DNA from 4 places in the Streptomyces rectiverticillatus genome. Region 1 is predicted to be linked to each of the others. Evidence: riboswitches for the same ligand, from Rfam matches in the RefSeq annotation. Region 1 holds a riboswitch; each other region holds the start of a gene.
What was found. Region 1 has a riboswitch for cyclic di-AMP ahead of FGW37_RS03295 (C40 family peptidase). Riboswitches for the same ligand answer to the same signal wherever they lie in the genome.
Positions count from the first base shown of each region.

Region 2: it holds a riboswitch for cyclic di-AMP, as region 1 does, so the genes downstream of both, FGW37_RS24310 (M23 family metallopeptidase) here and FGW37_RS03295 (C40 family peptidase) in region 1, are expected to answer to the same signal.
Region 3: it holds a riboswitch for cyclic di-AMP, as region 1 does, so the genes downstream of both, FGW37_RS14955 (M23 family metallopeptidase) here and FGW37_RS03295 (C40 family peptidase) in region 1, are expected to answer to the same signal.
Region 4: it holds a riboswitch for cyclic di-AMP, as region 1 does, so the genes downstream of both, FGW37_RS12765 (LysM peptidoglycan-binding domain-containing protein) here and FGW37_RS03295 (C40 family peptidase) in region 1, are expected to answer to the same signal.

Region 1 is NZ_CP040752.1:842,603-847,517, reverse strand. It holds gene FGW37_RS03305 (sodium/calcium exchanger protein) at 1-937, shown strand, start outside; gene FGW37_RS03300 (carboxylate-amine ligase) at 974-2,056, opposite strand; cyclic di-AMP (ydaO/yuaA leader) riboswitch at 2,412-2,574, shown strand; gene FGW37_RS03295 (C40 family peptidase) at 2,579-3,052, shown strand; gene FGW37_RS03290 (S1 family peptidase) at 3,189-4,259, opposite strand; gene FGW37_RS03285 (hypothetical protein) at 4,756-4,915, opposite strand, start outside.
Region 2 is NZ_CP040752.1:5,542,599-5,547,513, reverse strand. It holds gene FGW37_RS24320 (HPr family phosphocarrier protein) at 48-329, shown strand; gene FGW37_RS24315 (GntR family transcriptional regulator) at 563-1,228, opposite strand; gene FGW37_RS24310 (M23 family metallopeptidase) at 1,499-2,308, opposite strand; cyclic di-AMP (ydaO/yuaA leader) riboswitch at 2,322-2,477, opposite strand; gene FGW37_RS24305 (M16 family metallopeptidase) at 2,695-4,062, opposite strand; gene FGW37_RS24300 (M16 family metallopeptidase) at 4,101-4,915, opposite strand, start outside.
Region 3 is NZ_CP040752.1:3,482,291-3,487,205, reverse strand. It holds gene FGW37_RS14965 (DEAD/DEAH box helicase) at 150-1,868, shown strand; gene FGW37_RS14960 (PP2C family protein-serine/threonine phosphatase) at 2,051-3,358, shown strand; cyclic di-AMP (ydaO/yuaA leader) riboswitch at 3,431-3,564, shown strand; gene FGW37_RS14955 (M23 family metallopeptidase) at 3,574-4,806, shown strand; gene FGW37_RS14950 (aldo/keto reductase) at 4,896-4,915, shown strand, end outside.
Region 4 is NZ_CP040752.1:2,975,994-2,980,908, forward strand. It holds gene eno (phosphopyruvate hydratase) at 1-553, opposite strand, end outside; gene FGW37_RS12765 (LysM peptidoglycan-binding domain-containing protein) at 817-1,566, opposite strand; cyclic di-AMP (ydaO/yuaA leader) riboswitch at 1,570-1,751, opposite strand; gene FGW37_RS12770 (LysM peptidoglycan-binding domain-containing protein) at 2,012-3,136, opposite strand; gene FGW37_RS12775 (cytochrome P450 family protein) at 3,250-4,542, opposite strand; gene FGW37_RS12780 (DUF6479 family protein) at 4,576-4,915, opposite strand, start outside.

The DNA of each region.
Region 1 (4,915 bases):
CCCCTCCTACGCCGCCTACGCGGCGGCCAACATGACCGGCGCGAACCGGCTCCTGGTGGGCGTCGGCTGGCCGCTCGTCGCGCTCGCCGCCGCCCTGGCGCTGCGCCGCCGCGGCGCGGCCCCGGGCGCGATCGTGCTGGAGCCGCACCGCCGCATCGACGTCGCCTTCCTCGCGGTGTCCGCCGTCTTCGCGTTCGTGATGCCGCTCAGCCGCGAGATCGGCTGGTACGTACCGGTGGTGCTCGTCCCCTGGTACGGCTACTACCTCTACCGGATCTCGAAGTGCGGCTCGGGCGAGATGGAGGAGCTCGTCGGCGTCCCGGCGCGGCTGGCCCTGCTGCCGCGGGCCGGGCGGCGCACCGTGACGGCCGTGCTCTTCGCGGGCGCCGCGGCCGTGGTCTTCGCCTGTGCCGAGCCGTTCGCGGAGGGACTGGTGGAGGCGGGCGCCTCGCTCGGCATCGACCGCTTCGTGCTGGTCCAGTGGCTCGCCCCGCTCGCGTCCGAGGCCCCGGAGCTGATCGTCGCCGTGGTCTTCGCCTGGCGCATGCGGGCCGGCGACGGCCTCGGCGCGCTGTTGTCCAGCAAGGTCAACCAGTGGACGCTGCTGGTGGGCTGCCTGCCCCTCGCCCACGCGCTCGGCGGGGGAGGGGCGGACCTGCCGCTGGTGACCCGTCAGGTCGACGAGGTCGCCCTGACGGCCGCGCAGACCGTCCTGGCCGTCGTCGTCCTGCTGGACCTGCGCTTCGCCCGGTGGCAGGCCGCAGCCCTGCTCATCTTCTTCGCGGTGCAGTTCGCGCTTCCGGGCGAATACGCCCGGGAGGTGCTGACCTACGTCTATCTGGGCCTGGCCGCCCTTCTGCTGACGACGCGGGTGCGCTACCTCCCGGACACGGTCCGGGCCCTGGGCGGGCGGATCGCGGGGGACCCGCACTTTTGAACTCCCGGGCCGGGAGGAGCCCGGTGCCGGCGTGGGCTAGGGCTCGGAGATCAGCTCCGTCACCGCCTTCAGCCCGTCCGTGGCCAGCGCCCGGCGCTGCCGGTCCGCCCCGGTGCCCCGCCGCAGCAGGCGGCTGACCAGCGAGCTCACCTGCCGGGTGTCGCCCGACTCCTCCAGTGACTGCCCTATGTAGGCGAGCAGGCTGCGGACGACCTCGTCCGCGCCGTGGCGCCGGCCCGCGGGGTCCACGAGGACCCCGTCGAGCCCGTGCCGGGCGGCGTGCCAGTTCGCCGCGGCCAGCAGCTCCGGCAGGCAGGGCGTCGGGGGCCGCCCGGCCTTCTCGTCGCGGATGGCGGTGGCGACCAGCCCGCGGACGATGCCCGCGAACATGACGGCGTCGTCGGCGCGCAGCTGGACGTCCAGGCAGCGCACCTCGATCGTGGGATAGCGGTCCGACAGCCGTGCCTGCCAGTAGAGCTGGCCCCGGTCCTCGATCGCCCCGGCCGTCAACAGCGCCTGGATGCGCGCCTCGTAGTCCGCGAGGCCGTCGAAGTACGGGGGCGGTCCGCTGACCGGCCAGCGGCTGTAGACCACGGTCCGCCAGCTGGAGAAGCCGGTGTCGAGGCCGTTCCACAGCGGGGAGTTGCCCGCCATGGCGACCAGGACGGGCAGCCAGGGCCGCACCCGGTTGAGGACCGCGACGCCCATCTCGCGGTCGGGGATGGCGACATGGACGTGCATCCCGTGGACGAACTGCTCGTCCACGAGCTGGGCGGCACGGATCCGCATCGCCAGATAGCGCGGATTGCCGGTGACCGGGATGCGCTCGGGCCCCGAGCACGGCGCCGTACCGCAGGCGGCGATCCGGCAGCCGGACCGCTTGGCGGCGGAGCTCACCGCATGGCGCAGCCGCAGCAGGTGCCGGCTGGCCTCGGCGAGATCGGCGCAGACCGGAGTGGCGACTTCCACCTGGGCCTGCAACAGCTCCGCCTGAATCTCCCGCTCGTTCACGACCGGTTCCAGGTCGACCGCCGCCCGGACCTCGTCGGCCAGGGGTACCGGCAGTGCGGTGGCCGGGTCGAGCAGAAGATACTCCTCCTCGATCCCTAGGGTGAGCATGCCGTAGGGCTACCCTCGCGCTCCCGAAGCGAACCGCACGGAGCCCGCCGCCACGGCTTTCTGACGCAAAGACGCCCTACCGACGCCCTGCTGCGGCCCTCGCCACCTCGACTTTTCCGCACCGCCGGGATGACTCGAATCAGTTCTTCAACGCCCTTTTGATAAAGGGGATTACCGGTTACCGGTGATGCCGGGTAACACCCCGGTTCCAGGGATCGCCGTGAAGTGAAGAAGTTCACAGAAGCACCTTTCGGCTCCGAATTCCGGCGGCCCGTGATGCAGGATCGTGCAGCGAACAACAAGATCCCGTCACCGAGGCGGGCGACCCGGGCGGACGCCGAGTCCTGCCGCCGTACCGGGTGCGGAGCAGAAACGAATGGATCGGCAGGAGCGGGAGACCCGAGCACGGCGGACCACGATGGCGGTGGTCCTTGGGGTGAAGCCATTTCAGGTGGCCGGGCAACTTCGACAGCCCGAACCCGACAGGTCATCTTTCGCAGGCGGATGACGAAGGGTTTTGGCATGTCTGCGTTCCCTGGCATATCCACGCTCATGTCCCGCGCCGGCGCCGCTTCGGTGGTCACCGCGGCCACCGTGACCGCGTCGATGCTCCTCCCCGGAATGTCGGCCGAGGCGAGCGCGGCCACTCCGGGCGCCGCCGCCCTGAAGGTCGCGGCCTCCAAGCAGGGCTCCCCCTACCAGTACGGCGCCGCCGGCCCCAACCGGTTCGACTGCTCGGGCCTCACGCTCTACTCGTTCAAGAAGGCCGGCAAGACCCTGCCGCGCACCGCGGCCGCGCAGTACAACAAGACCCGGCACATCTCCGCCGGCTCCCGCCAGACGGGCGACCTGGTCTTCTTCCACTCGGGAAGCAACGTCTACCACGTCGGGATCTACGCGGGTAACAACAAGATCTGGCACTCGCCCAAGCCGGGCACGACCGTCCGGCTGGAGAAGATCTGGTCCAACAGCGTCTGGTACGGCCGGGTCAACTGACCGGACTGACCGGACTGACCGGGCCGGGGCGACCCACCCCGGCCCGGAGACCTCCGGGGAACCTGTGAAGGGCTCCCCGGAGGAGTGCGTCACCGCAGTGCGTCAGGACCGCAGTGCGTCAGGCCGGTGCCCCGCCTCAGGGCAACTGGGCCCCGTACGCCTGCAGTGCTGCCGGTACGGGCTGGAAGAACGTCTCTCCGCCGCCGGAGCAGTCGCCGCTGCCGCCCGAGGTGAGGCCGAGGGCGGTGGCACCGTCGAAGAGGGCGCCGCCGCTGTCGCCCGGTTCGGCGCAGACCGAGGTGCCGATCATGCCCTCGACCGCCCCCTCCTCGTAGTTGACGGTCACGTCGAGGGCGGTGACCTCACCGCCGTGGACCCGGGTGGTGCTGCCGCTGCGCTGCACCTTCTCGCCGACGACGGCCTCCCCGGCCTTGCTGATGTTCTGCGTGCCGCCGTTGTAGAGGTCCACCGCGCTCGGGTGGGCGATGGTGGAGGTGTAGCGGACGAGCGCGTAGTCGTGGCCGGGGAAGGACGAGCTCTCGACGACGCCGATCTGGGCGCCGCCCTGGGTCGCGGACCAGGTCCGCGAGGCGTTGCCGCAGTGCCCGGCCGTGAGGAAGTACGGCTTGCCGCCCTTGGTGACGTTGAAGCCCAGCGAGCAGCGCACGCCGCTGCCCCAGATCGCGTCGCCGCCCGCGATGAGCGGACGGAACTTCCCTGCCGTTCTCTTGACCGCGACCTTGTCGCCGAGCCGTGCGACGGCCTTGTCGAGCCGGTCCTGCCGGGCGCCCGTGACCGTGCTGTCGGCGGTGACGACGACCTTGTTGATGCGGGGGTCCACCGACCAGGCCGTGCCTGGAATGGCTGCCTCCGCCTTCAGTGTCCGCAGGGCCGAGGCGAGCTCGGCGGCCGAGTGGCGCACGGTCCTCGGTTCGGCACCGGCGGCCCGTACCCTGGCCGCCGTCTCCTGATCGAGGACGCCGACGACGAGCCTACCGGTCCCGGCGTCGTAGTACGAGCCGGCCGAGTCCGCGCCGAGCTCGGCGGAGATCCGCTGAGCCAGCTCCGCGGCCTGCGGCGAGGAGAGCTGACGGGGCGCCGGTGAGGACGCGTGCGCGGCGGGGAGCGTCAGCGCCGCGGCCGTCAGGGCGACGATCGCCGCGCCGGCACCGGCCGTACGGCGTGTGGAGATGCGGGAACGTTTCACTCGTGACCTCCTGTGGGGGAGTGCCCGGCGGCACGGTGGTGCCCGGGCGTGGAGGACGTGCGGGTGCGATGCGCGTACGGGACGCACGTGCGCGACCCGTGTGCGTGACGCGTAGGTGATGCGCATCGGTGAGGACACGGCGCACGACAGGCCGATGAGATCGTCGCGTCCATGTCAAGAACGGGATACGGGCGAGTATCCCGATGAGACAAGCGGAAGTTCAAGAGCGACATTCGGTCGTGCGAAGGGTGCCGGCCGCAGCCCCCCGGAGGCTCAGCGGCACCGGAAGCCGTCCCCCTGAACGGGAGTGACGGGCATGGACGGCTGCCGGGCGGTGACCGGACAGCAGAGGGCACGCCTGTCCGGTATTCGCTCTCCGCGGTTCGCCCATGGAGCGGCGCCGGTGCGTTCTTTGCTCACTCTTAACGTCCGGGGCGCCGCAAAGGGAGGGCCGGGTCCCGCCGTTCGCACGGCGCTCCCCGGCCCGGCCTTGCGGTTACTGCGCCCCCGTCGTGTGGGTCGGACGGATCGGGCCGCTGCCACCCGGGGCCTGCGGCGCGGTGCCCTCCGCGCGCTCGACCGGCTTGTCCAGCTCGGACGCGAGTGCCTCCTCGGACGGCGTGGCGGCCTGCTCGGCGGGGGCCCCGGCCTGCTCG
Region 2 (4,915 bases), 4.7 Mb from region 1:
CGTGAGACACTGGTCTAGACAACTCCTACGACTTGAAGGGCAACACCATGGCTGAGCGCCGCGTCAACGTCGGCTGGACCGAGGGCCTGCACGCCCGTCCCGCGTCGATCTTCGTCCGTGCGGCGACCGCCGCCGGCGTCCCCGTGACGATCGCCAAGGCCGACGGCAACCCGGTCAACGCCGGCTCCATGCTGGCCGTGCTGGGCCTGGGCGCCCAGGGTGGCGAGGAGATCGTCCTTTCCAGCGACGCCGAGGGCGCCGAGGCCGCTCTGGACCGTCTGGCGAAGCTGGTCGCCGAGGGTCTCGAGGAGCTCCCGGAGACCGTCTGATTCGACGGAAATCGCGTGCGGCGGGGCCGCGGCGGCCGATTGAGGGCCGCCGCGGCCCCGCTGTCGTTTTCCCGTCCGCACCCCGCGCACCCCATTCACACCCCCGCGTGCGCCCGCGTGAAATCCATGGCATTCCAGCGGTAACAGCCGGGTATTCCTTCGGCGGAAGTTCGGCCGGAGATGGTTCCTGCGGTAACACGGGACGTAAATAGGCCCGAGCCCCGGGAACGAGGTCAAGAGCCGGAGATCACCGTTCGCGCGGCCGGACCCGCATTCCGCACGCGGGCCGCCGGCACGGTGCGGCGCAGCCGGAATTCCCCCGGCGAGCGGTCCGTGCGGGCCGCCGCGATGGCCCGGGCCCGCTCCGCGTCGCCGCGGGCGACGGCGTCCACGAGGGCGCCGAGCACCTCCCAGGTGTCGACGGGCCGCGCGGGCGGCTCCGCCGCGTACACCCATGAGATCTTGAGCCGGAGCTGGGTGAGCAGGCCCGCCAGGCTCGGGCTGCCGGACGCCTGGGCGAGGGTCTCGTCGAACCAGTCCCCGAGCGGCCGCAGCTCGCCCGTACGCCCGCCCCGGGCGCGCTCCTGGCCGAGCCGGACCAGACCGCGCAGCACCTTCAGGTGCGCCTCCGTACGGCGCTGTGCGGCGCGCGCGGCGCCCAGCGGCTCCAGCAGGGCGCGGACCTCCAGCAGATCGGCGGCCTCCTGCTCGGTCGGCTCCGCGACGCAGGCGCCCGCGTGCCGCCGGGTGGTCACGAACCCCTCCGAGGCGAGGGTGCGCAGCGCCTCGCGCACGGGCACGCGCGAAACGCCGTAGCGGCGCGCGAGGACTTCTTCGGTGAGCCTGCTGCCGGGCGGAAACGTGCCGGAAACAATGTCGTCACGGATCGCCGTGCACACGGCGTGCGCGGAAATGCGACGGCCGCTCTGATTCGCTGTGCCATCACCGTTCACGTAGGGCCCCGCATGGGTGAACCTCCGCATAACCCCCGCGAAACGCGGCCGATTGACGCCTGTTCAGCGACTCTATTGCAGCCGTCCGCGATTTCCGACGGCGCACGTGAAGTCATCGATATGTTTTGGCCAACACGAGGATACGACGAAGGCCCCGGCCGGTGGGCCGGGGCCTTCGTCAGGCGAATGTGCCGCGCGGGGGCGCGGGCGGGTGCGTCAGAGGGAGACGCCGTGCTCGCTGAGGTAGGCGACCGGGTCGATGTCGGTGCCGTACGTGGCGCCGGTGCGGGCCTCGAAGTGCAGGTGCGGGCCGGTGACGTTGCCCGTGGCACCGGAGAGGCCGATCTGCTGGCCGGCGGTGACCGACTGGCCGACGCTGACGTCGATGGACGACAGGTGGCCGTACTGCGTGTAGGTGCCGTCGTTGTGCTTGATGACGACGTTGTTGCCGTAGGCGCCGCCCCAGCCGGCCTCGACGATGGTGCCCGCGCCCACGGCCTGGATCGAGGTGCCGGTCGCGGCGTGCATGTCGATGCCGGTGTGGCTGCCGGAGGACCACAGGCCGCTGGAGGCCTTGTAGGACGTGGAGACGTACGAGCCGGCGATCGGCGAGACGAAGGTGTTCAGGCGCTTGCGCTCCTGCTCGCGGGCGACGCGCTCGGCCTCCTTGCGCTCGGCCTCGGCCTTGCGCTTGGCCTCGTCCGCGGCCTTCTTGACGTCGGCGGCCTGCTGCTTGGCGGCGGTCTCGGCCTCGTGGACGGCGGTGGTCTCGGCCGCGGCGCTGCTCTGGACCTGGGCCTGCTCGCCGATGCGGCCGGCCGTGTCCTCGCCGATGACGACGGCCTGGGTCAGGCCGGTGTCCTCGGTGGGACGGTGGGCCTCGTCGGGCGAGGCGGCCAGCGCCGGGGCGGCGAAGCCCGCGACGACACCGGTGGCGGCGAGGGTGGCTATGCCCGCCGCGTTCGCGCTGACGCGAACGGCGCGGCTCGGCTTGCGGTGCTTCCCGGTGGCACGAGTGAACGCCATTGGTGAGGCTGGTCCTTTCCTTCCCTCTCGCCTACCGGGTTAGCTGACGGGTTCGGAGCAGGAAGGTCTCCTACGGATCCCTCCGGAAAGGGGCCCGATTCACCCCAGGGACACTTGGGTCCCCGGCTCCCCTGGCTCGCGCCGTACGGGGACTCGGCGATGTCTGCCCGGGCCGCGGATGCGGCGCACATCTGACGGACAGACGCTTCGACGCTAGACGCCGCCACTTTCGATCGGCAAACAGAAGCCCCATTTTGTGGCCCACGCCACAACGCAGACGTGCAACCACTCCGCTAAATCGGACATTTGGCAGGCACACGCGCCTCAGGGGCGCGCGTGCCTGCCGGTTGACGGACCGACCGGTGCGGCCGGCCCGCCGGGGGGCTTCAGCCCGTGATCACGGTCACTTCCCCGATGCCGAGGGCACGGACGGGCTCCTCGATCTGCGCGGCGTCACCGACGAGCACCGTCACCAGGCGGTCGACCGGGAAGGCGCTCACCACGGCGGCGGTGGCCTCCACCGTGCCCGTCGCGGCCAGGCGCTCGTACAGGCGCGCCTGGAAGTCGTCCGGCAGGTGCTGCTCGACCTGGTCGGCGAGGGTGCCCGCGACGGCCGCCGCCGTCTCGTACTTCAGCGGGGCGACGCCGACCAGATTCTGCACGGCGGAGTCGCGCTCCTCGTCCGTCAGGCCCCCGGCGGCGAGGGTGCGCAGGACGGTCCACAGGTCCTCCAGCGCGGGGCCGGTGGAGGCGGTGTCCACCGAGCCGCTGATGGCGAGCATGGCCGCGCCGGTGCCCTCCGGGGTGGACAGCAGCACCTGGCCGAAGGCCCGCACGCCGTAGGTGTAGCCCTTCTCCTCGCGCAGGACGCGGTCCAGGCGGGAGGTGAGGGTGCCGCCCAGGCAGTACGTGCCGACGCTCTGGGCGGGCCAGACCTGGCCGTGCCGGTCGGCGCCGATGCGGCCGATGAGGAGCTGCGTCTGGACCGCGCCGGGGCGGTCCACGATGACGACGCGGCCGGTGTCGTCCGCGGTGACCGGCTTGAGCGGGTACGGCTCGGCCGGGGAGCCCGTCCAGGCGCCGAGGGAGTCGGCGAGGGCCGCGTCGAGGTCGACCCCGGTGAAGTCGCCGACGACCACGGCGGTCGTGGTGGCGGGGCGCACATGGGCCTCGTAGAAGGCCCGCACGGAGGCGGCGTCGATGCGGGCGACGGTCTCCTCGGTGCCCTGGCGCGGGCGGGACATCCGCGAGCCGGCCGGGAAGAGCTCCTTGGAGAGCGCCATGGCGGCCCGGCGGGCGGGGTTGGCCAGCTCGTGCGGGATCTCGTCCAGGCGGTTGCCCACCAGCCGCTCGACCTCGTGGTCGGGGAAGGCGGGGGCGCGCAGCGCGTCGGCCACGAGGCCGAGGGCCTTGCCGAGCCGGGAGGCGGGGACCTCCAGGGACAGGCGCACGCCGGGGTGGTCGGCGTGGGCGTCGAGGGTGGCGCCGCAGCGCTCCAGCTCGGCGGTGAACTCCTCGGCGGTGTGCTTGTCGGTGCCCTCCGACAGGGCGCGCGCCATGATGGTGGCGACGCCGTCGAGGCCCTCGGGCTCCGCGGCGAGGGGGGCCACGACGTTGATGTCGACGGCGACGACCTGCTGGCCCGGGCGGTGGCAGCGCAGCACCGTCAGGCCGTTGGGGAGCGTGCCGCGCTCGGGGGCGGGGAAGGCCCAGGGGGCCGCGGGGCCGGCCTGGGGCTGCGGGTGGAAGTCCATGGAAGGCTGGGCAGGCTGGGCGGGGGCCACGGCGTCGCTCACTTGGCCGTCTCCTCTTCTTCGGCGTTCTCGTCGGCGGCGGGGGCGGCGGCCTCGATGGGCTCGTACACCAGCACGGCGCGGTTGTCGGGGCGCAGGCGGGCCTGGGCGACCTGCCGCACCTCCTCCGGCGTGATGTCCAGGACGCGCTGCACGGCGGTGAGGGCGAGCTGGGGGTCGCCGAACAGCACCGCGAAGCGGCACAGTTCGTCGGCGCGGCCGCTGACGGTGGAGAGCCGGTCCAGCCACTCGCGCTCCAGCTGGGCCTGGGCGCGCTCCATCTCCGCGGGGGTCGGGCCCTCGGCGGCGAAGCGGGCGAGCTCCTCGTCGACGGCGGCCTCGATGCCGGCCACCTCGGCGCCGCCGGACGCCTTGACGTCCAGCCAGCCCAGCGAGGGGGCGCCGGCGAGCCGCAGCAGGCCGAAGCCGGCGGCGACGGCGGAGCGGTCGTGGCGGACCAGGCGGTTGTGCAGGCGGGAGGACTCGCCGCCGCCGAGGACGGTGACGGCCAGGTCGGCGGCGTCGGCCTCGCGGGAGCCGTCCTGCGGGAGGCGGTAGGCGGCCATCATGGCGCGGGCCGGGACCTCCTCGCGGACGACCTGGCGCAGCTCCTCGCCGATGACGTCGGGCAGGCTGCCGTCGCGCGGGGGCTGCTTGCCGTCGTGCGCGGGGATCGAGCCGAAGTACTTCTCGATCCAGGCGAGGGTCTGCTCGGGGTCGATGTCGCCGACGACCGACAGGACGGCGTTGCCCGGAGCGTAGTAGGTGCGGAAGAAGGCGCGGGCGTCTTCCAAAGAGGCCGCGTCCAGGTCGG
Region 3 (4,915 bases), 2.6 Mb from region 1:
GCGCCGGCCGGCGCCCGTATGCCGGCCGTCGTCCCGCACCAGCGCGCCCAGGCTTTTCCGCCGTCCGACCGTTCTCGTTCCGGACGGTCTCGCGATGCGAAGTCTCCCTTTCGGGCGTGCCACCCCCATTGAGGGAAGGTCCCACCCGTATGACTCGCTCCGCCCGCCCCGCCCGCCCCCGCGGCCCCCAGCAGAACCGTGGTGCCCAGCAGAACCGCAGCTCCCAGCAGGGCGGCCGCGTCGGCGCCCAGTCGTCGCGCCGCAAGCCCGCCGCCGCCCCCCAGGGCGACTTCGAGACCCCGGTCAGCACCACCCCGGCGCTGCCGCCGGTGGCGTCCTTCGCCGACCTGGACATGCCCGCCGGTCTGCTCTCCACGCTGACCCGCGAGGGCGTCACCGAGCCGTTCCCGATCCAGGCCGCGACGCTGCCGAACTCGCTCACCGGCCGTGACGTCCTCGGCCGCGGCCGCACCGGCTCCGGCAAGACCCTCGCGTTCGGCCTGGCCCTGCTGGCCCGTACGGCCGGCCGCCGCGCCGAGCCCGGCCGCCCGCTCGCCCTCGTGCTCGTCCCCACCCGCGAGCTCGCGCAGCAGGTCACCGACTCGCTCGCCCCGTACGCCACCGCCGTGAACCTGCGGACGGCCACGGTCGTCGGCGGCATGTCCATCGGCCGGCAGGCCCAGACGCTCGCGCGCGGCGCCGAGGTGCTCGTCGCCACCCCCGGGCGGCTCGCGGACCTCATCCAGCGCGGTGACTGCAAGCTCGGCGACGTGCGGATCACGGTCCTGGACGAGGCCGACCAGATGGCCGACATGGGCTTCCTGCCGCAGGTCACCAAGCTGCTGGACCAGGTCGACCCCGAGGGGCAGCGGATGCTGTTCTCCGCGACCCTCGACCGCAACGTCGACCGGCTCGTCCGCCGCTTCCTCTCCGACCCGGTGACGCACTCCGTCGACGCGTCGGTGGGCGCGGTCGTCACGATGGACCACCACCTGCTGCACGTCACCGAGACGGACAAGAAGGACACGGTCACCCGGATCGCCGCCCGCGACGGCCGCGTGATCATGTTCGTGGACACCAAGCGCGGTGCCGACCGCCTGGTGAAGAAGCTGCTGTCCGAGGGCGTGCGCGCCGCCGCCCTGCACGGCGGCAAGAGCCAGCCGCAGCGCAACCGCACCCTGGACCTCTTCCGCACCCAGGAAGTCACCGCGCTGATCGCCACGAACGTGGCCGCGCGCGGCATCCACATCGACGGCCTCGACCTCGTCGTGAACGTCGACCCGCCCATGGACCACAAGGACTACCTGCACCGCGGCGGCCGTACGGCCCGCGCGGGCGAGTCCGGCACGGTCGTCACGCTCGTGCTGCCGGAGCAGCGCCGCGAGATGAGCCGGATGATGGTCACGGCCAAGATCTCCCCGAACGTCGTCACGGTCGGCCCGAAGGACGAGGAGCTCGTCCGCATCACGGGCGCCCAGGAGCCCAGCGGCGTGCCGGTGGTCATCGCGCCGCCGGTGCCGGCCCAGTCGACGCCGCGGAAGCGGTCGGGCGGGGGCGGCGCGAGCGCCGGGTCCGCCGGTGGGGCTGCGGCTGCTGCCGGGTCGCGCGGCTCCCGGGGCACCCGTGGCTCGCGCGGCGGGCGTGGCGGTCGTGGCCGGGTGCGTACGGAGATGTCTTCCGGGGCGTCGTCGTCTTCGTCGTCTTCTTCGTCGTCCTCTGCGTCTTACGGTTCGGGCGGTTCGGGTGGCTCGGGCCGGGGTGCCGGGCGGGCGTCCGGTGGCGCTTCCGGTGCGGCTTCCGGCCGGGGTGCCGGCAGGAGCGGTGCCGGCCGGGGCGCCGGGGGCGCACGGGAGCGCCGCTCCTCGTAAGGCCCTTGCTTCACCTCCTCCGGGGCTTACCTCCCCGGTTGGCCCAGCACCGTTCGCCTGCCGACCTCCCGCCCGGAAGGGTGGGAGGTCGTGACGTGCGGGACTGCCGGTCAGGAGAGAGTGCGGTGGGCAAGCGAGAGAGCCGTTCTGCCCGCCGTGCTGCCGGGGGCGCCGCCGGGGGCATGGGTAGTGGCAGTGGCAGTGGCAGTGGCAGTGGCGCGGGCGGTGGCGCGTCCAGCGGCACCAGTAGGCGCAGCACGTTCCGCCGTACGGCGCGCCCGGCCGTGCGCCGGGCCGTCCGCAGGCTCCCGGCCGTTCTGATCGTCGGCGCCGTACTCTTCGACCTCGGGGCGCCCGCGCACTACACGTGCGCCCCCTTCCTCTCCGCCGCGCCCCTCGTCGCGGCGCCGCTGCACACCCTCCGCGTCACGGTCACGGCCGCCCTGGCCGCCGTGGCGGTCGCGGTCGGCCTCGTGTTCTACCACCGGCCGTCCGACACCGGTGAGGCGCTGGCCGAGATCGCGACCATCGGTGCGGTCTCCCTGGTCGCGCTCGGCATCAACCGCATCGCCCGTCGCAGCGATCAGCAGCTCGCCTCCGCCCGGGGCATCGCGGAGGCGGCCCAGCGCGCCGTCCTGCCCGCGCCCCCGTCCCGGATCGGCGGCCTCCGCGTGGCCGCGCGCTACGTCGCCGCCCAGGCGGACGCCCGGATCGGCGGCGATCTGTACGCGGTCCAGGACACCCCGTACGGCGTACGCGTCATCGTCGGCGACGTCCGCGGCAAGGGCCTGGGTGCGGTCGAGGCAGTCGCCGTGGTGATCGGCGCCTTCCGGGAGGCGGCCGAGCAGGAGCCCACGCTGGAGGGGCTCGCGGGACGGCTGGAGCACGCGCTCCAGCGGGAGGGCGCGCGGCGGGCGAACCTGCGCGCCGACGCCGTGGACCGGTCCGAGGGTTTCACCACGGCCGTACTGGCGGAGCTGCCGCCGGGGGAGCCCGTCTTCCGGCTGCTGAACCGCGGCCACCCCTCACCGCTCCTGCTGCACGCGGACGGCCGCATCGGCGTGGCCGACCCCGCCGTCCCCGCGCTGCCGCTCGGTCTGGGCGAGCTGGGGGTGTGGCCGGACCGGGCGGAGGAGCGGGAGTTCCCCGCGGGGTCGATGCTGCTGCTGATGACGGACGGGGTGACCGAGGCGAGGGACGCCGGCGGTACGTTCTACGATCTCCGGGCCGGGCTGACGGGCTGCCGGTTCAAGAACCCGGAGGCGCTGCTGGACGCCCTGGTCGCGGACGTCGCGCGCCATTCGGAGGGTCAGGCCGCGGACGACATGGCGCTGTTGGCGATCCGGCGCGGCGAGCGGATCGAACAGCATTTCGTAGAAAGTATCGACAGGTTCCGCGGGCGCACATCCCGTGAAGACGTGCCCGAGGGCATCGGTGGATTCGGGCGTTCGGCTTGGAATCCACCCGGCACGTCTATTAACGTTCGATAACGGAGCGCGGTTGTCGCAACGCCGCAAGAGGCGATGCGCCGTGCGCCGTCGCCGAATCCCGCGGGCACAGCACCACCTGATACGCCGGCAAGTTCTGGGAACCGGGGAACCACCACCCTGGGGTGAATCGGGCCGCGCGCGGCCCGTAGGAGACCTTCCTGCTCCGAACCCGTCAGCTAACCCGGTAGGCGAGAAGGAAGGAAAGGAGTGCCTCCGTGGCATCCAACGAGCCTGCCGCGTACGACCCGCCGCTGGTCCCGGCGTACGTACCCCCGTACGACCCGGAGCCCGAGCCCGAGCCCCGGCCGGGGCTGCGGTACGAGACGGGGACCGCGTACGACCCCGAGCCGTCGTCCACCCCCACCTCCTACCGGCCGTCCGTCTACAACGCCTTCGGCACGGGCCGCGGCCGCCACCGCGTCGTGAAGCAGCGCGGCGGCACGATGGCCCGCAGCGGCGCGGTGCTCGGTGTGGGCGTCATCGCGGCGGTCGGCGCGGGCGGCATGGCGCACGCCCAGGACCGCCCGGCGACGTCCATATCCATGCCCGACCTGGCCCAGCTGCCGGGAGTGGGCTCGTTCTTCGCGGGGAGCGCGGCGGGCTCGGTCGATTCCGCCGCCGACGCCGAATTCGCCGGTGAGGAAAGCGCATCGGCCGCAGTGCAGATGGCCGAGAGCGCGGCGACGGCGGGTGAGGCGCTCCGGGCGAGAATCCTGGAGCAGGCCGACCACCAGCAGGGCGTGGCCGTGGCCGAGGCGCAGGCGGCGCAGGTGAGGCAGGCCGCGGAGACGCAGAAGAAGGCGGCGGAGCGGAAGGCGGCGGAGGCGGAGAAGGAGCGGGAGGGGGCCGAGGCGCCCGAGACGTCCGAGGAGCCGCAGGCGCGGGCGGCGGCACCGAAGCAGCAGCAGACGGCGAAGCAAGAGGCACCGCAGCACCAGACGGCGAAGAAGCAGACGCCGAAGAAGCAGACGCCGAAGAAGCAGCGATCCGCTCAGGCTGCCACTCCCGCTCAGGCTCCCGCTCCCGCCCCGGCGGCTCGCCACTCCACCTCCGGCGCGTTCAAGCTCCCCCTCGCCTCGTACACCCTGACGGCCGGCTTCGGCCAGGCGGGGAACATGTGGTCCGCGAACCACACGGGGGAGGACTTCGCAGCCCCGACCGGCACGCCGGTGAGGGCGGTCGGCGGCGGCAAGATCGTTCAAGCCGGCTGGGCGGGGGCGTACGGCTATCGCATCGTCCTGAGGCTCGACGACGGTACGGAGCTGTGGTTCTGCCACCTGTCGTCGATGGTCGTCACGTCGGGGAAGGTCGCTCCGGGCCAGGTCATAGGTCGTGTCGGTGCGACGGGCAACGTCACCGGCCCGCACCTGCACCTGGAGGTGCGGCCGGGCGGGGGCGCGCCGATCGACCCGCTGGGGTGGCTGAGGAACAGGGGCCTGCAGCCGTAGCGGGCGCGGGACCGGCGGGCGGCGTACCGCAGGGGGTGGCGAGGAGCGGAAATGGAATACCCACTCCCGCAAGGACGCTGAAGTGATGCATGGCTGACATTCACAAGAA
Region 4 (4,915 bases), 2.1 Mb from region 1:
CCTCGGTGCCCCAGCGCAGGGCCTCGGAGAAGGACTCCGCACCGATCGGCGCGATCATGAACTCCTGGATGTCCACGTTGGAGTCGGCGTGCGAGCCGCCGTTCAGGATGTTCATCATCGGAACGGGCAGCAGGTGCGCGTTCGGGCCGCCCAGGTAGCGGAAGAGCGGCAGGTCGGACGCCTCGGAGGCGGCGTGCGCGACGGCGAGGGACACGCCCAGGATGGCGTTGGCGCCGAGCGAGCCCTTGTTGTCGGTGGCGTCCAGGTCGAACATGGCCTGGTCGATCAGGCGCTGCTCGGTGGCGTCGTAGCCGACGAGCTCCGGGCCGATCTGCTCGATGACGGCGAGGACGGCCTTCTCGACACCCTTGCCCAGGTAACGGTTCTTGTCACCGTCACGGAGCTCGATGGCCTCGAAGGCACCGGTGGAGGCGCCGGACGGCACGGCGGCACGGCCCGTGGAGCCGTCGTCGAGGCCGACCTCGACCTCGACCGTGGGGTTGCCTCGCGAGTCGAGGATCTCGCGAGCTACGACGACGTCGATGGACGGCACGAGGGTCTCCTTCGTGTGTGTCTGTGGTTCTGCAGCACGAGCCTAACGGGCCCCGGAGGCTCGCCTCGCCGTTGGACCGCGTTCTCGGGCCGGAAAAGCCTAAAAAACAGCACAAAAGCCCAGAACGTTGTACGAACGATGGATTCGGCCGGCCCGGAAACGGCTGAGCCCCGCTCCGGTGCGCGCTCGGGGCAGCGCATCGGAGCGGGGCGGTCCCGCGCAGCGGAGAAGGGCGGCCCACCGCGGTGGACCGCCCTGCCGGATCAGCTGAGGTGCAGCTTCTGGCCGACGTAGATCACGTCCGCGTCCTGGACGACGTCCTTGTTGCGGTCGTACAGCTTCTGCCAGCCGCCCTTGACGTGCTGGGCCTCGGCGATCTTGGAGAGGGTGTCGCCCTCCTTGACCTCGTACTCGCCGTCGCCGACCTTGTAGGACTGCGTGCTCGGGGCGGTCCGCTTCGGGGCCGGGGCCTCGTCGCGCTCGGTGGCCTGCGGGGCGGAGTGCTTCGGCGCGGCCTTCTTCGGCGTGGCCTGGCGCTCGCTGCGGTCCGCGTGGGACTTGCCCGAGACGGTGCCGCCGGTGCGGGAGGACTTGGTGGACTTGCCGGCGGAGCCCGAACCGGAGGGGTCGACGTTCGCCTTCGGGCCGCCGGCCGTCAGGCCGCCGGGGCCGGCGCAGCCCCAGGCGCCCGGGCCCTGCATGGCGAGCAGCTTCTCGGCCACGGCGATCTGGGCGCTCTTGGAGGCGTGGTCGGCGCGGTCGGCGTACTTCTGGCCGCCGGCGGCGTTCCAGGAGGACTGCGAGAACTGCAGGCCGCCGTAGTAGCCGTTACCGGTGTTGATGGACCAGTTGCCACCGGACTCGCACTGGGCGACCTTGTCCCACGTCGAAACCGAGGCGGCGTTGGCGGAGGTGGCGACCATCAGCGGGGCGGCGACAGCTGCACCGGTGACACCGGCGAGCGTGAAGATGCGGACGGCCTTGGACGGACGACGGTGCTTGCCCTTGGACATGAGTCGTTTCCTCACCGACGCCTACGAGGTGAGCTGTCGGGTTCGGGCTGTGAGTTCGCCCGGCTTCGTGTGCGAGCACACTCGGCTTCACCCCTAGCCGGTCCCGGACCCGCGGCCTTCGGCCGAGGAGCCGTTTCCGGCGCCTACCTTGGTTCCCCCGCTCCTGCCTACGGCGCTTGCGCGACGACTCCCCCGATCGCCGGCAGGATTCGGCGTGGCGACCGTGGTGCCCGCGGTGGCGAGCGGTCACGACGGTAAACACAGTCGCGGCAAGGGTTCAAACCCCTCTTTCCAGCCACAGTTGCCCCTGGTTACCCAGGGGAACAACGCGTTTCCGCAGGTGAGAGACGGTTTACCAGTTTCGGGAAGACCGCATTCCGCCATCAGGCAAAGAGACCCATGTCTCACTTTCGACTGGAACGGACATTCGCCGCGAACTGCCGGTCTATTTACCGACTTCGAGCCTCTGACCAGGAAGGATCAGGTCGGGATCGGTTCCGACCGCTTTCTCATTGCGCTGATACAGAGACTGCCAACCTCCCTTGACGGCATGCTGCTCGGCGATGGCTGACAGGTTGTCACCGGGACGCACGGTGTAGTCGGTGGGCGTGGGGCTGCCGGTGCGAGCGTCGCCGCCGCCCCGCGACGTACGGCTCTCGTCCTCCGAACGCGACGGGTCGCCGCGGTGCTTGCCCGTGCCCGTGCCGCCCTCGTCGGGCGCCCGTCCCGCGGGCGAACCGGAATCGCCGGGAGCGGGTGTGGCGGAGCCGCTCGGGATCTGGGTCGGGTCGTCCGTGGGAGGCGTCGAGGGCTTGCGGTGCCGGCCTTCCTGCGGCTCACCGGACTTCCCGTCGCCCGGCGTGCCCGAGGCGCCCGGTGACGGCGCGTCGGACGACGGGCTGCCGGAGGGCCGGCCGGACGGCTGACCGGAGGACTGGCCCGGCGACGGCTGACCGGTCGACGGCTGCCCCGAAGGCTGCGTGGAGGGGTCGGCCGAGGGGCTCGTCGAGGAACCCGGCGACGGCTTTCCGGACGGCGAAGGAGACGTGGACGCGTCAGAAGGCTTGTCGTGCTGGGAGGGCTCGGACGGCTCGGACGGCGTGGAGTGCGAAGTGGTGCGCTCCGGGGCGCGTGAAGGCGTCGAGTCGCTCGCGGGGGCGTGTGTGCCGCCCGGGTTGACCTCCGCCGGGGTGCCGCCCGAGGTGAGGCCCGCGCTCGCCGCGCAGCTCGACCAGGGGCTGGTGCCGCCGCTCTCGAGGATCTGCTCGGCGACGGTGATCTGCTGCGCCCGGCTGGCGAGGTCGGGCCGGGGGGCGTACTCCCTGCCGCCATGGCGCTCCCAGAGGTCCTGGGTCAGCTGCAGTCCCCCGTAGGTCCCGTTGCCGGAGTTGGCGCTCCACAGGCCTCCGCTCTCGCACTGGGCGACACGGTCCCAGGTGCCGGCGTCGGCTGCCGTCGCGCCGGTGGCCGCCAGCAGCGGCATGGCGATTCCGGAGGCGGTCACCCCCGCGGCGACCACGATGGCGGGTATCTGACGGGGGCGGCGATGTCGGCCGTTTCCGGGTCTCATGGGCGGTTGCCTCTCGTTCGGCGGCGAATGGTGGTTGAAGATAGCGACGGCCCACCGGAGTCACAAGCCGATGTAGCGGAGGTCACGCCGAGATCACGTCGGCTGACGCCGGTTCAGGCAGGCGGCCGCTCCTGGGTGGTTGTGTCCGGAATGCCCTCCGGCGTAAAGGCCACGGGAAGGGTGCGCAGACCACGCATGATGAGTCCGCCGCGCCACCGCAGATCCTCCGGATCGGCCCCCAGCCGCAGATCGGGGAGGCGCCGCAACAGGGTCGCCAAAGCCGTCTGGCCCTCCAGGCGGGCGAGGGGTGCGCCCAGGCAGTAGTGGATGCCGTGGCCGTAGCCCAAGTGCTGGTTGTCGCGCCGGGAGAGGTCCAGCGCATCGGGGTCGGCGAAGCGCTCGGGGTCGCGGTCGGCGGCCGCGAGGACGACGAGGACGGGGTCGCCCTCGGCGATGCGCTGCCCGCCGATCGTCAGGTCCCGGGTGGCGAACCGCCAGGTCGCGAGCTCCACCGGGCCGTCGTAGCGCAGCAGCTCCTCGACCCCGGTCGCGAGCAGGCCCTCGTCGCCCTCGGCGAGGGCGCGCTGGAGGCGCTCGCGCTGCTCCGGGTTGCGCAGCAGGGCGTAGGTTCCGTTACCGATCAGGTTCACAGTTGTTTCAAAACCCGCAAAGAGCAGGATGAAGGCCATGGCCGCGGCCTCGTCCTCGGTGAGGTGCTCACCGTGGTCACTCGCCCTGATCAGACCCGAAATGAGGTCTTCACCGAGATCCTCCCGCTTACGGTGGATCAGTTCGGTCAGATAGCCCCGCATCTTCTTCACTGAGCGCGCCACTCCGCCGCGCGGCCCGCCGCCGTGGCGGATCATCATTCCCGCCCAGTCCCGGAAGTCGTCCTGGTCCTCGCGCGGCACTCCGAGCATGTCGCAGATGGCGTAGATGGGGAGGGGGAAGGCGAACTCGTGGATGAGGTCGGCTTCACCTCTGCCGGCGAAGCCGTCGATGAGCCGGTCCGTCAGCTCCTGCACCCGCGGCGCGAACTCGGCGACCCGGCGCGGAGTGAACGCCTTCGAGACGAGGCGGCGCAGCCGGGTGTGGTCCGGCGGGTCGATGTTGAGCAGGTGCGTCATCAGATTGGCGCTGCGCTCGCCCGGGATGCCGACCTTGCCCTTGCCGTGGGCGGACTCGGAGTGGTGCACGGGGTTCTTCGACAGGCGCTGGTCGGCGAGCGCCTGGCGGGCATCGGCGTACCGGGTGACCAGCCACGCCTCCACGCCGCTGGGCAGGGCGGTGCGGTGCACCGGGGCGTGCTCGCGCAGCCACGCGTACGCGGGGTACGGGTCTGCGGCGAATTCCCAGGTGAAGAGCGGCGGGGCGGGCGGGACGGGCGAGGCGTTCTTGTCGTGCACCCCTTGACGCTACTAGGGGCGCGGCGGAGCGGCTCAGTGGTGGCCGGGGCCGCCGCTGCCGAAGCCGCCGCTGCCGCCCGGGTTCCACTTCTTACGCTCTTCGGTGAGCTCCTCGGGGTGGCTGCCGGGGTTGCGCACCTCGTGCGGCAGCACCCGCTCCCCGTTCGCCTCGGGGTGCAGCTCGTCCGCCTCGCGGTGCTCGGTGACGTAGCCGACCCTGTTCTCCTCGTCGTCGTTGTGGCCCGGCCCGTGGTCGGGCGAGGTGGGCCCGGTGTCGTGCTCCTGCCGCGTCTGCCAGGCGCCCTGCCTGCGCTGCGGCTGGGACGGTGGCGGCGGTTCCTCGTCACGCTTCCGGAAGCCCTTGGCCACGGCG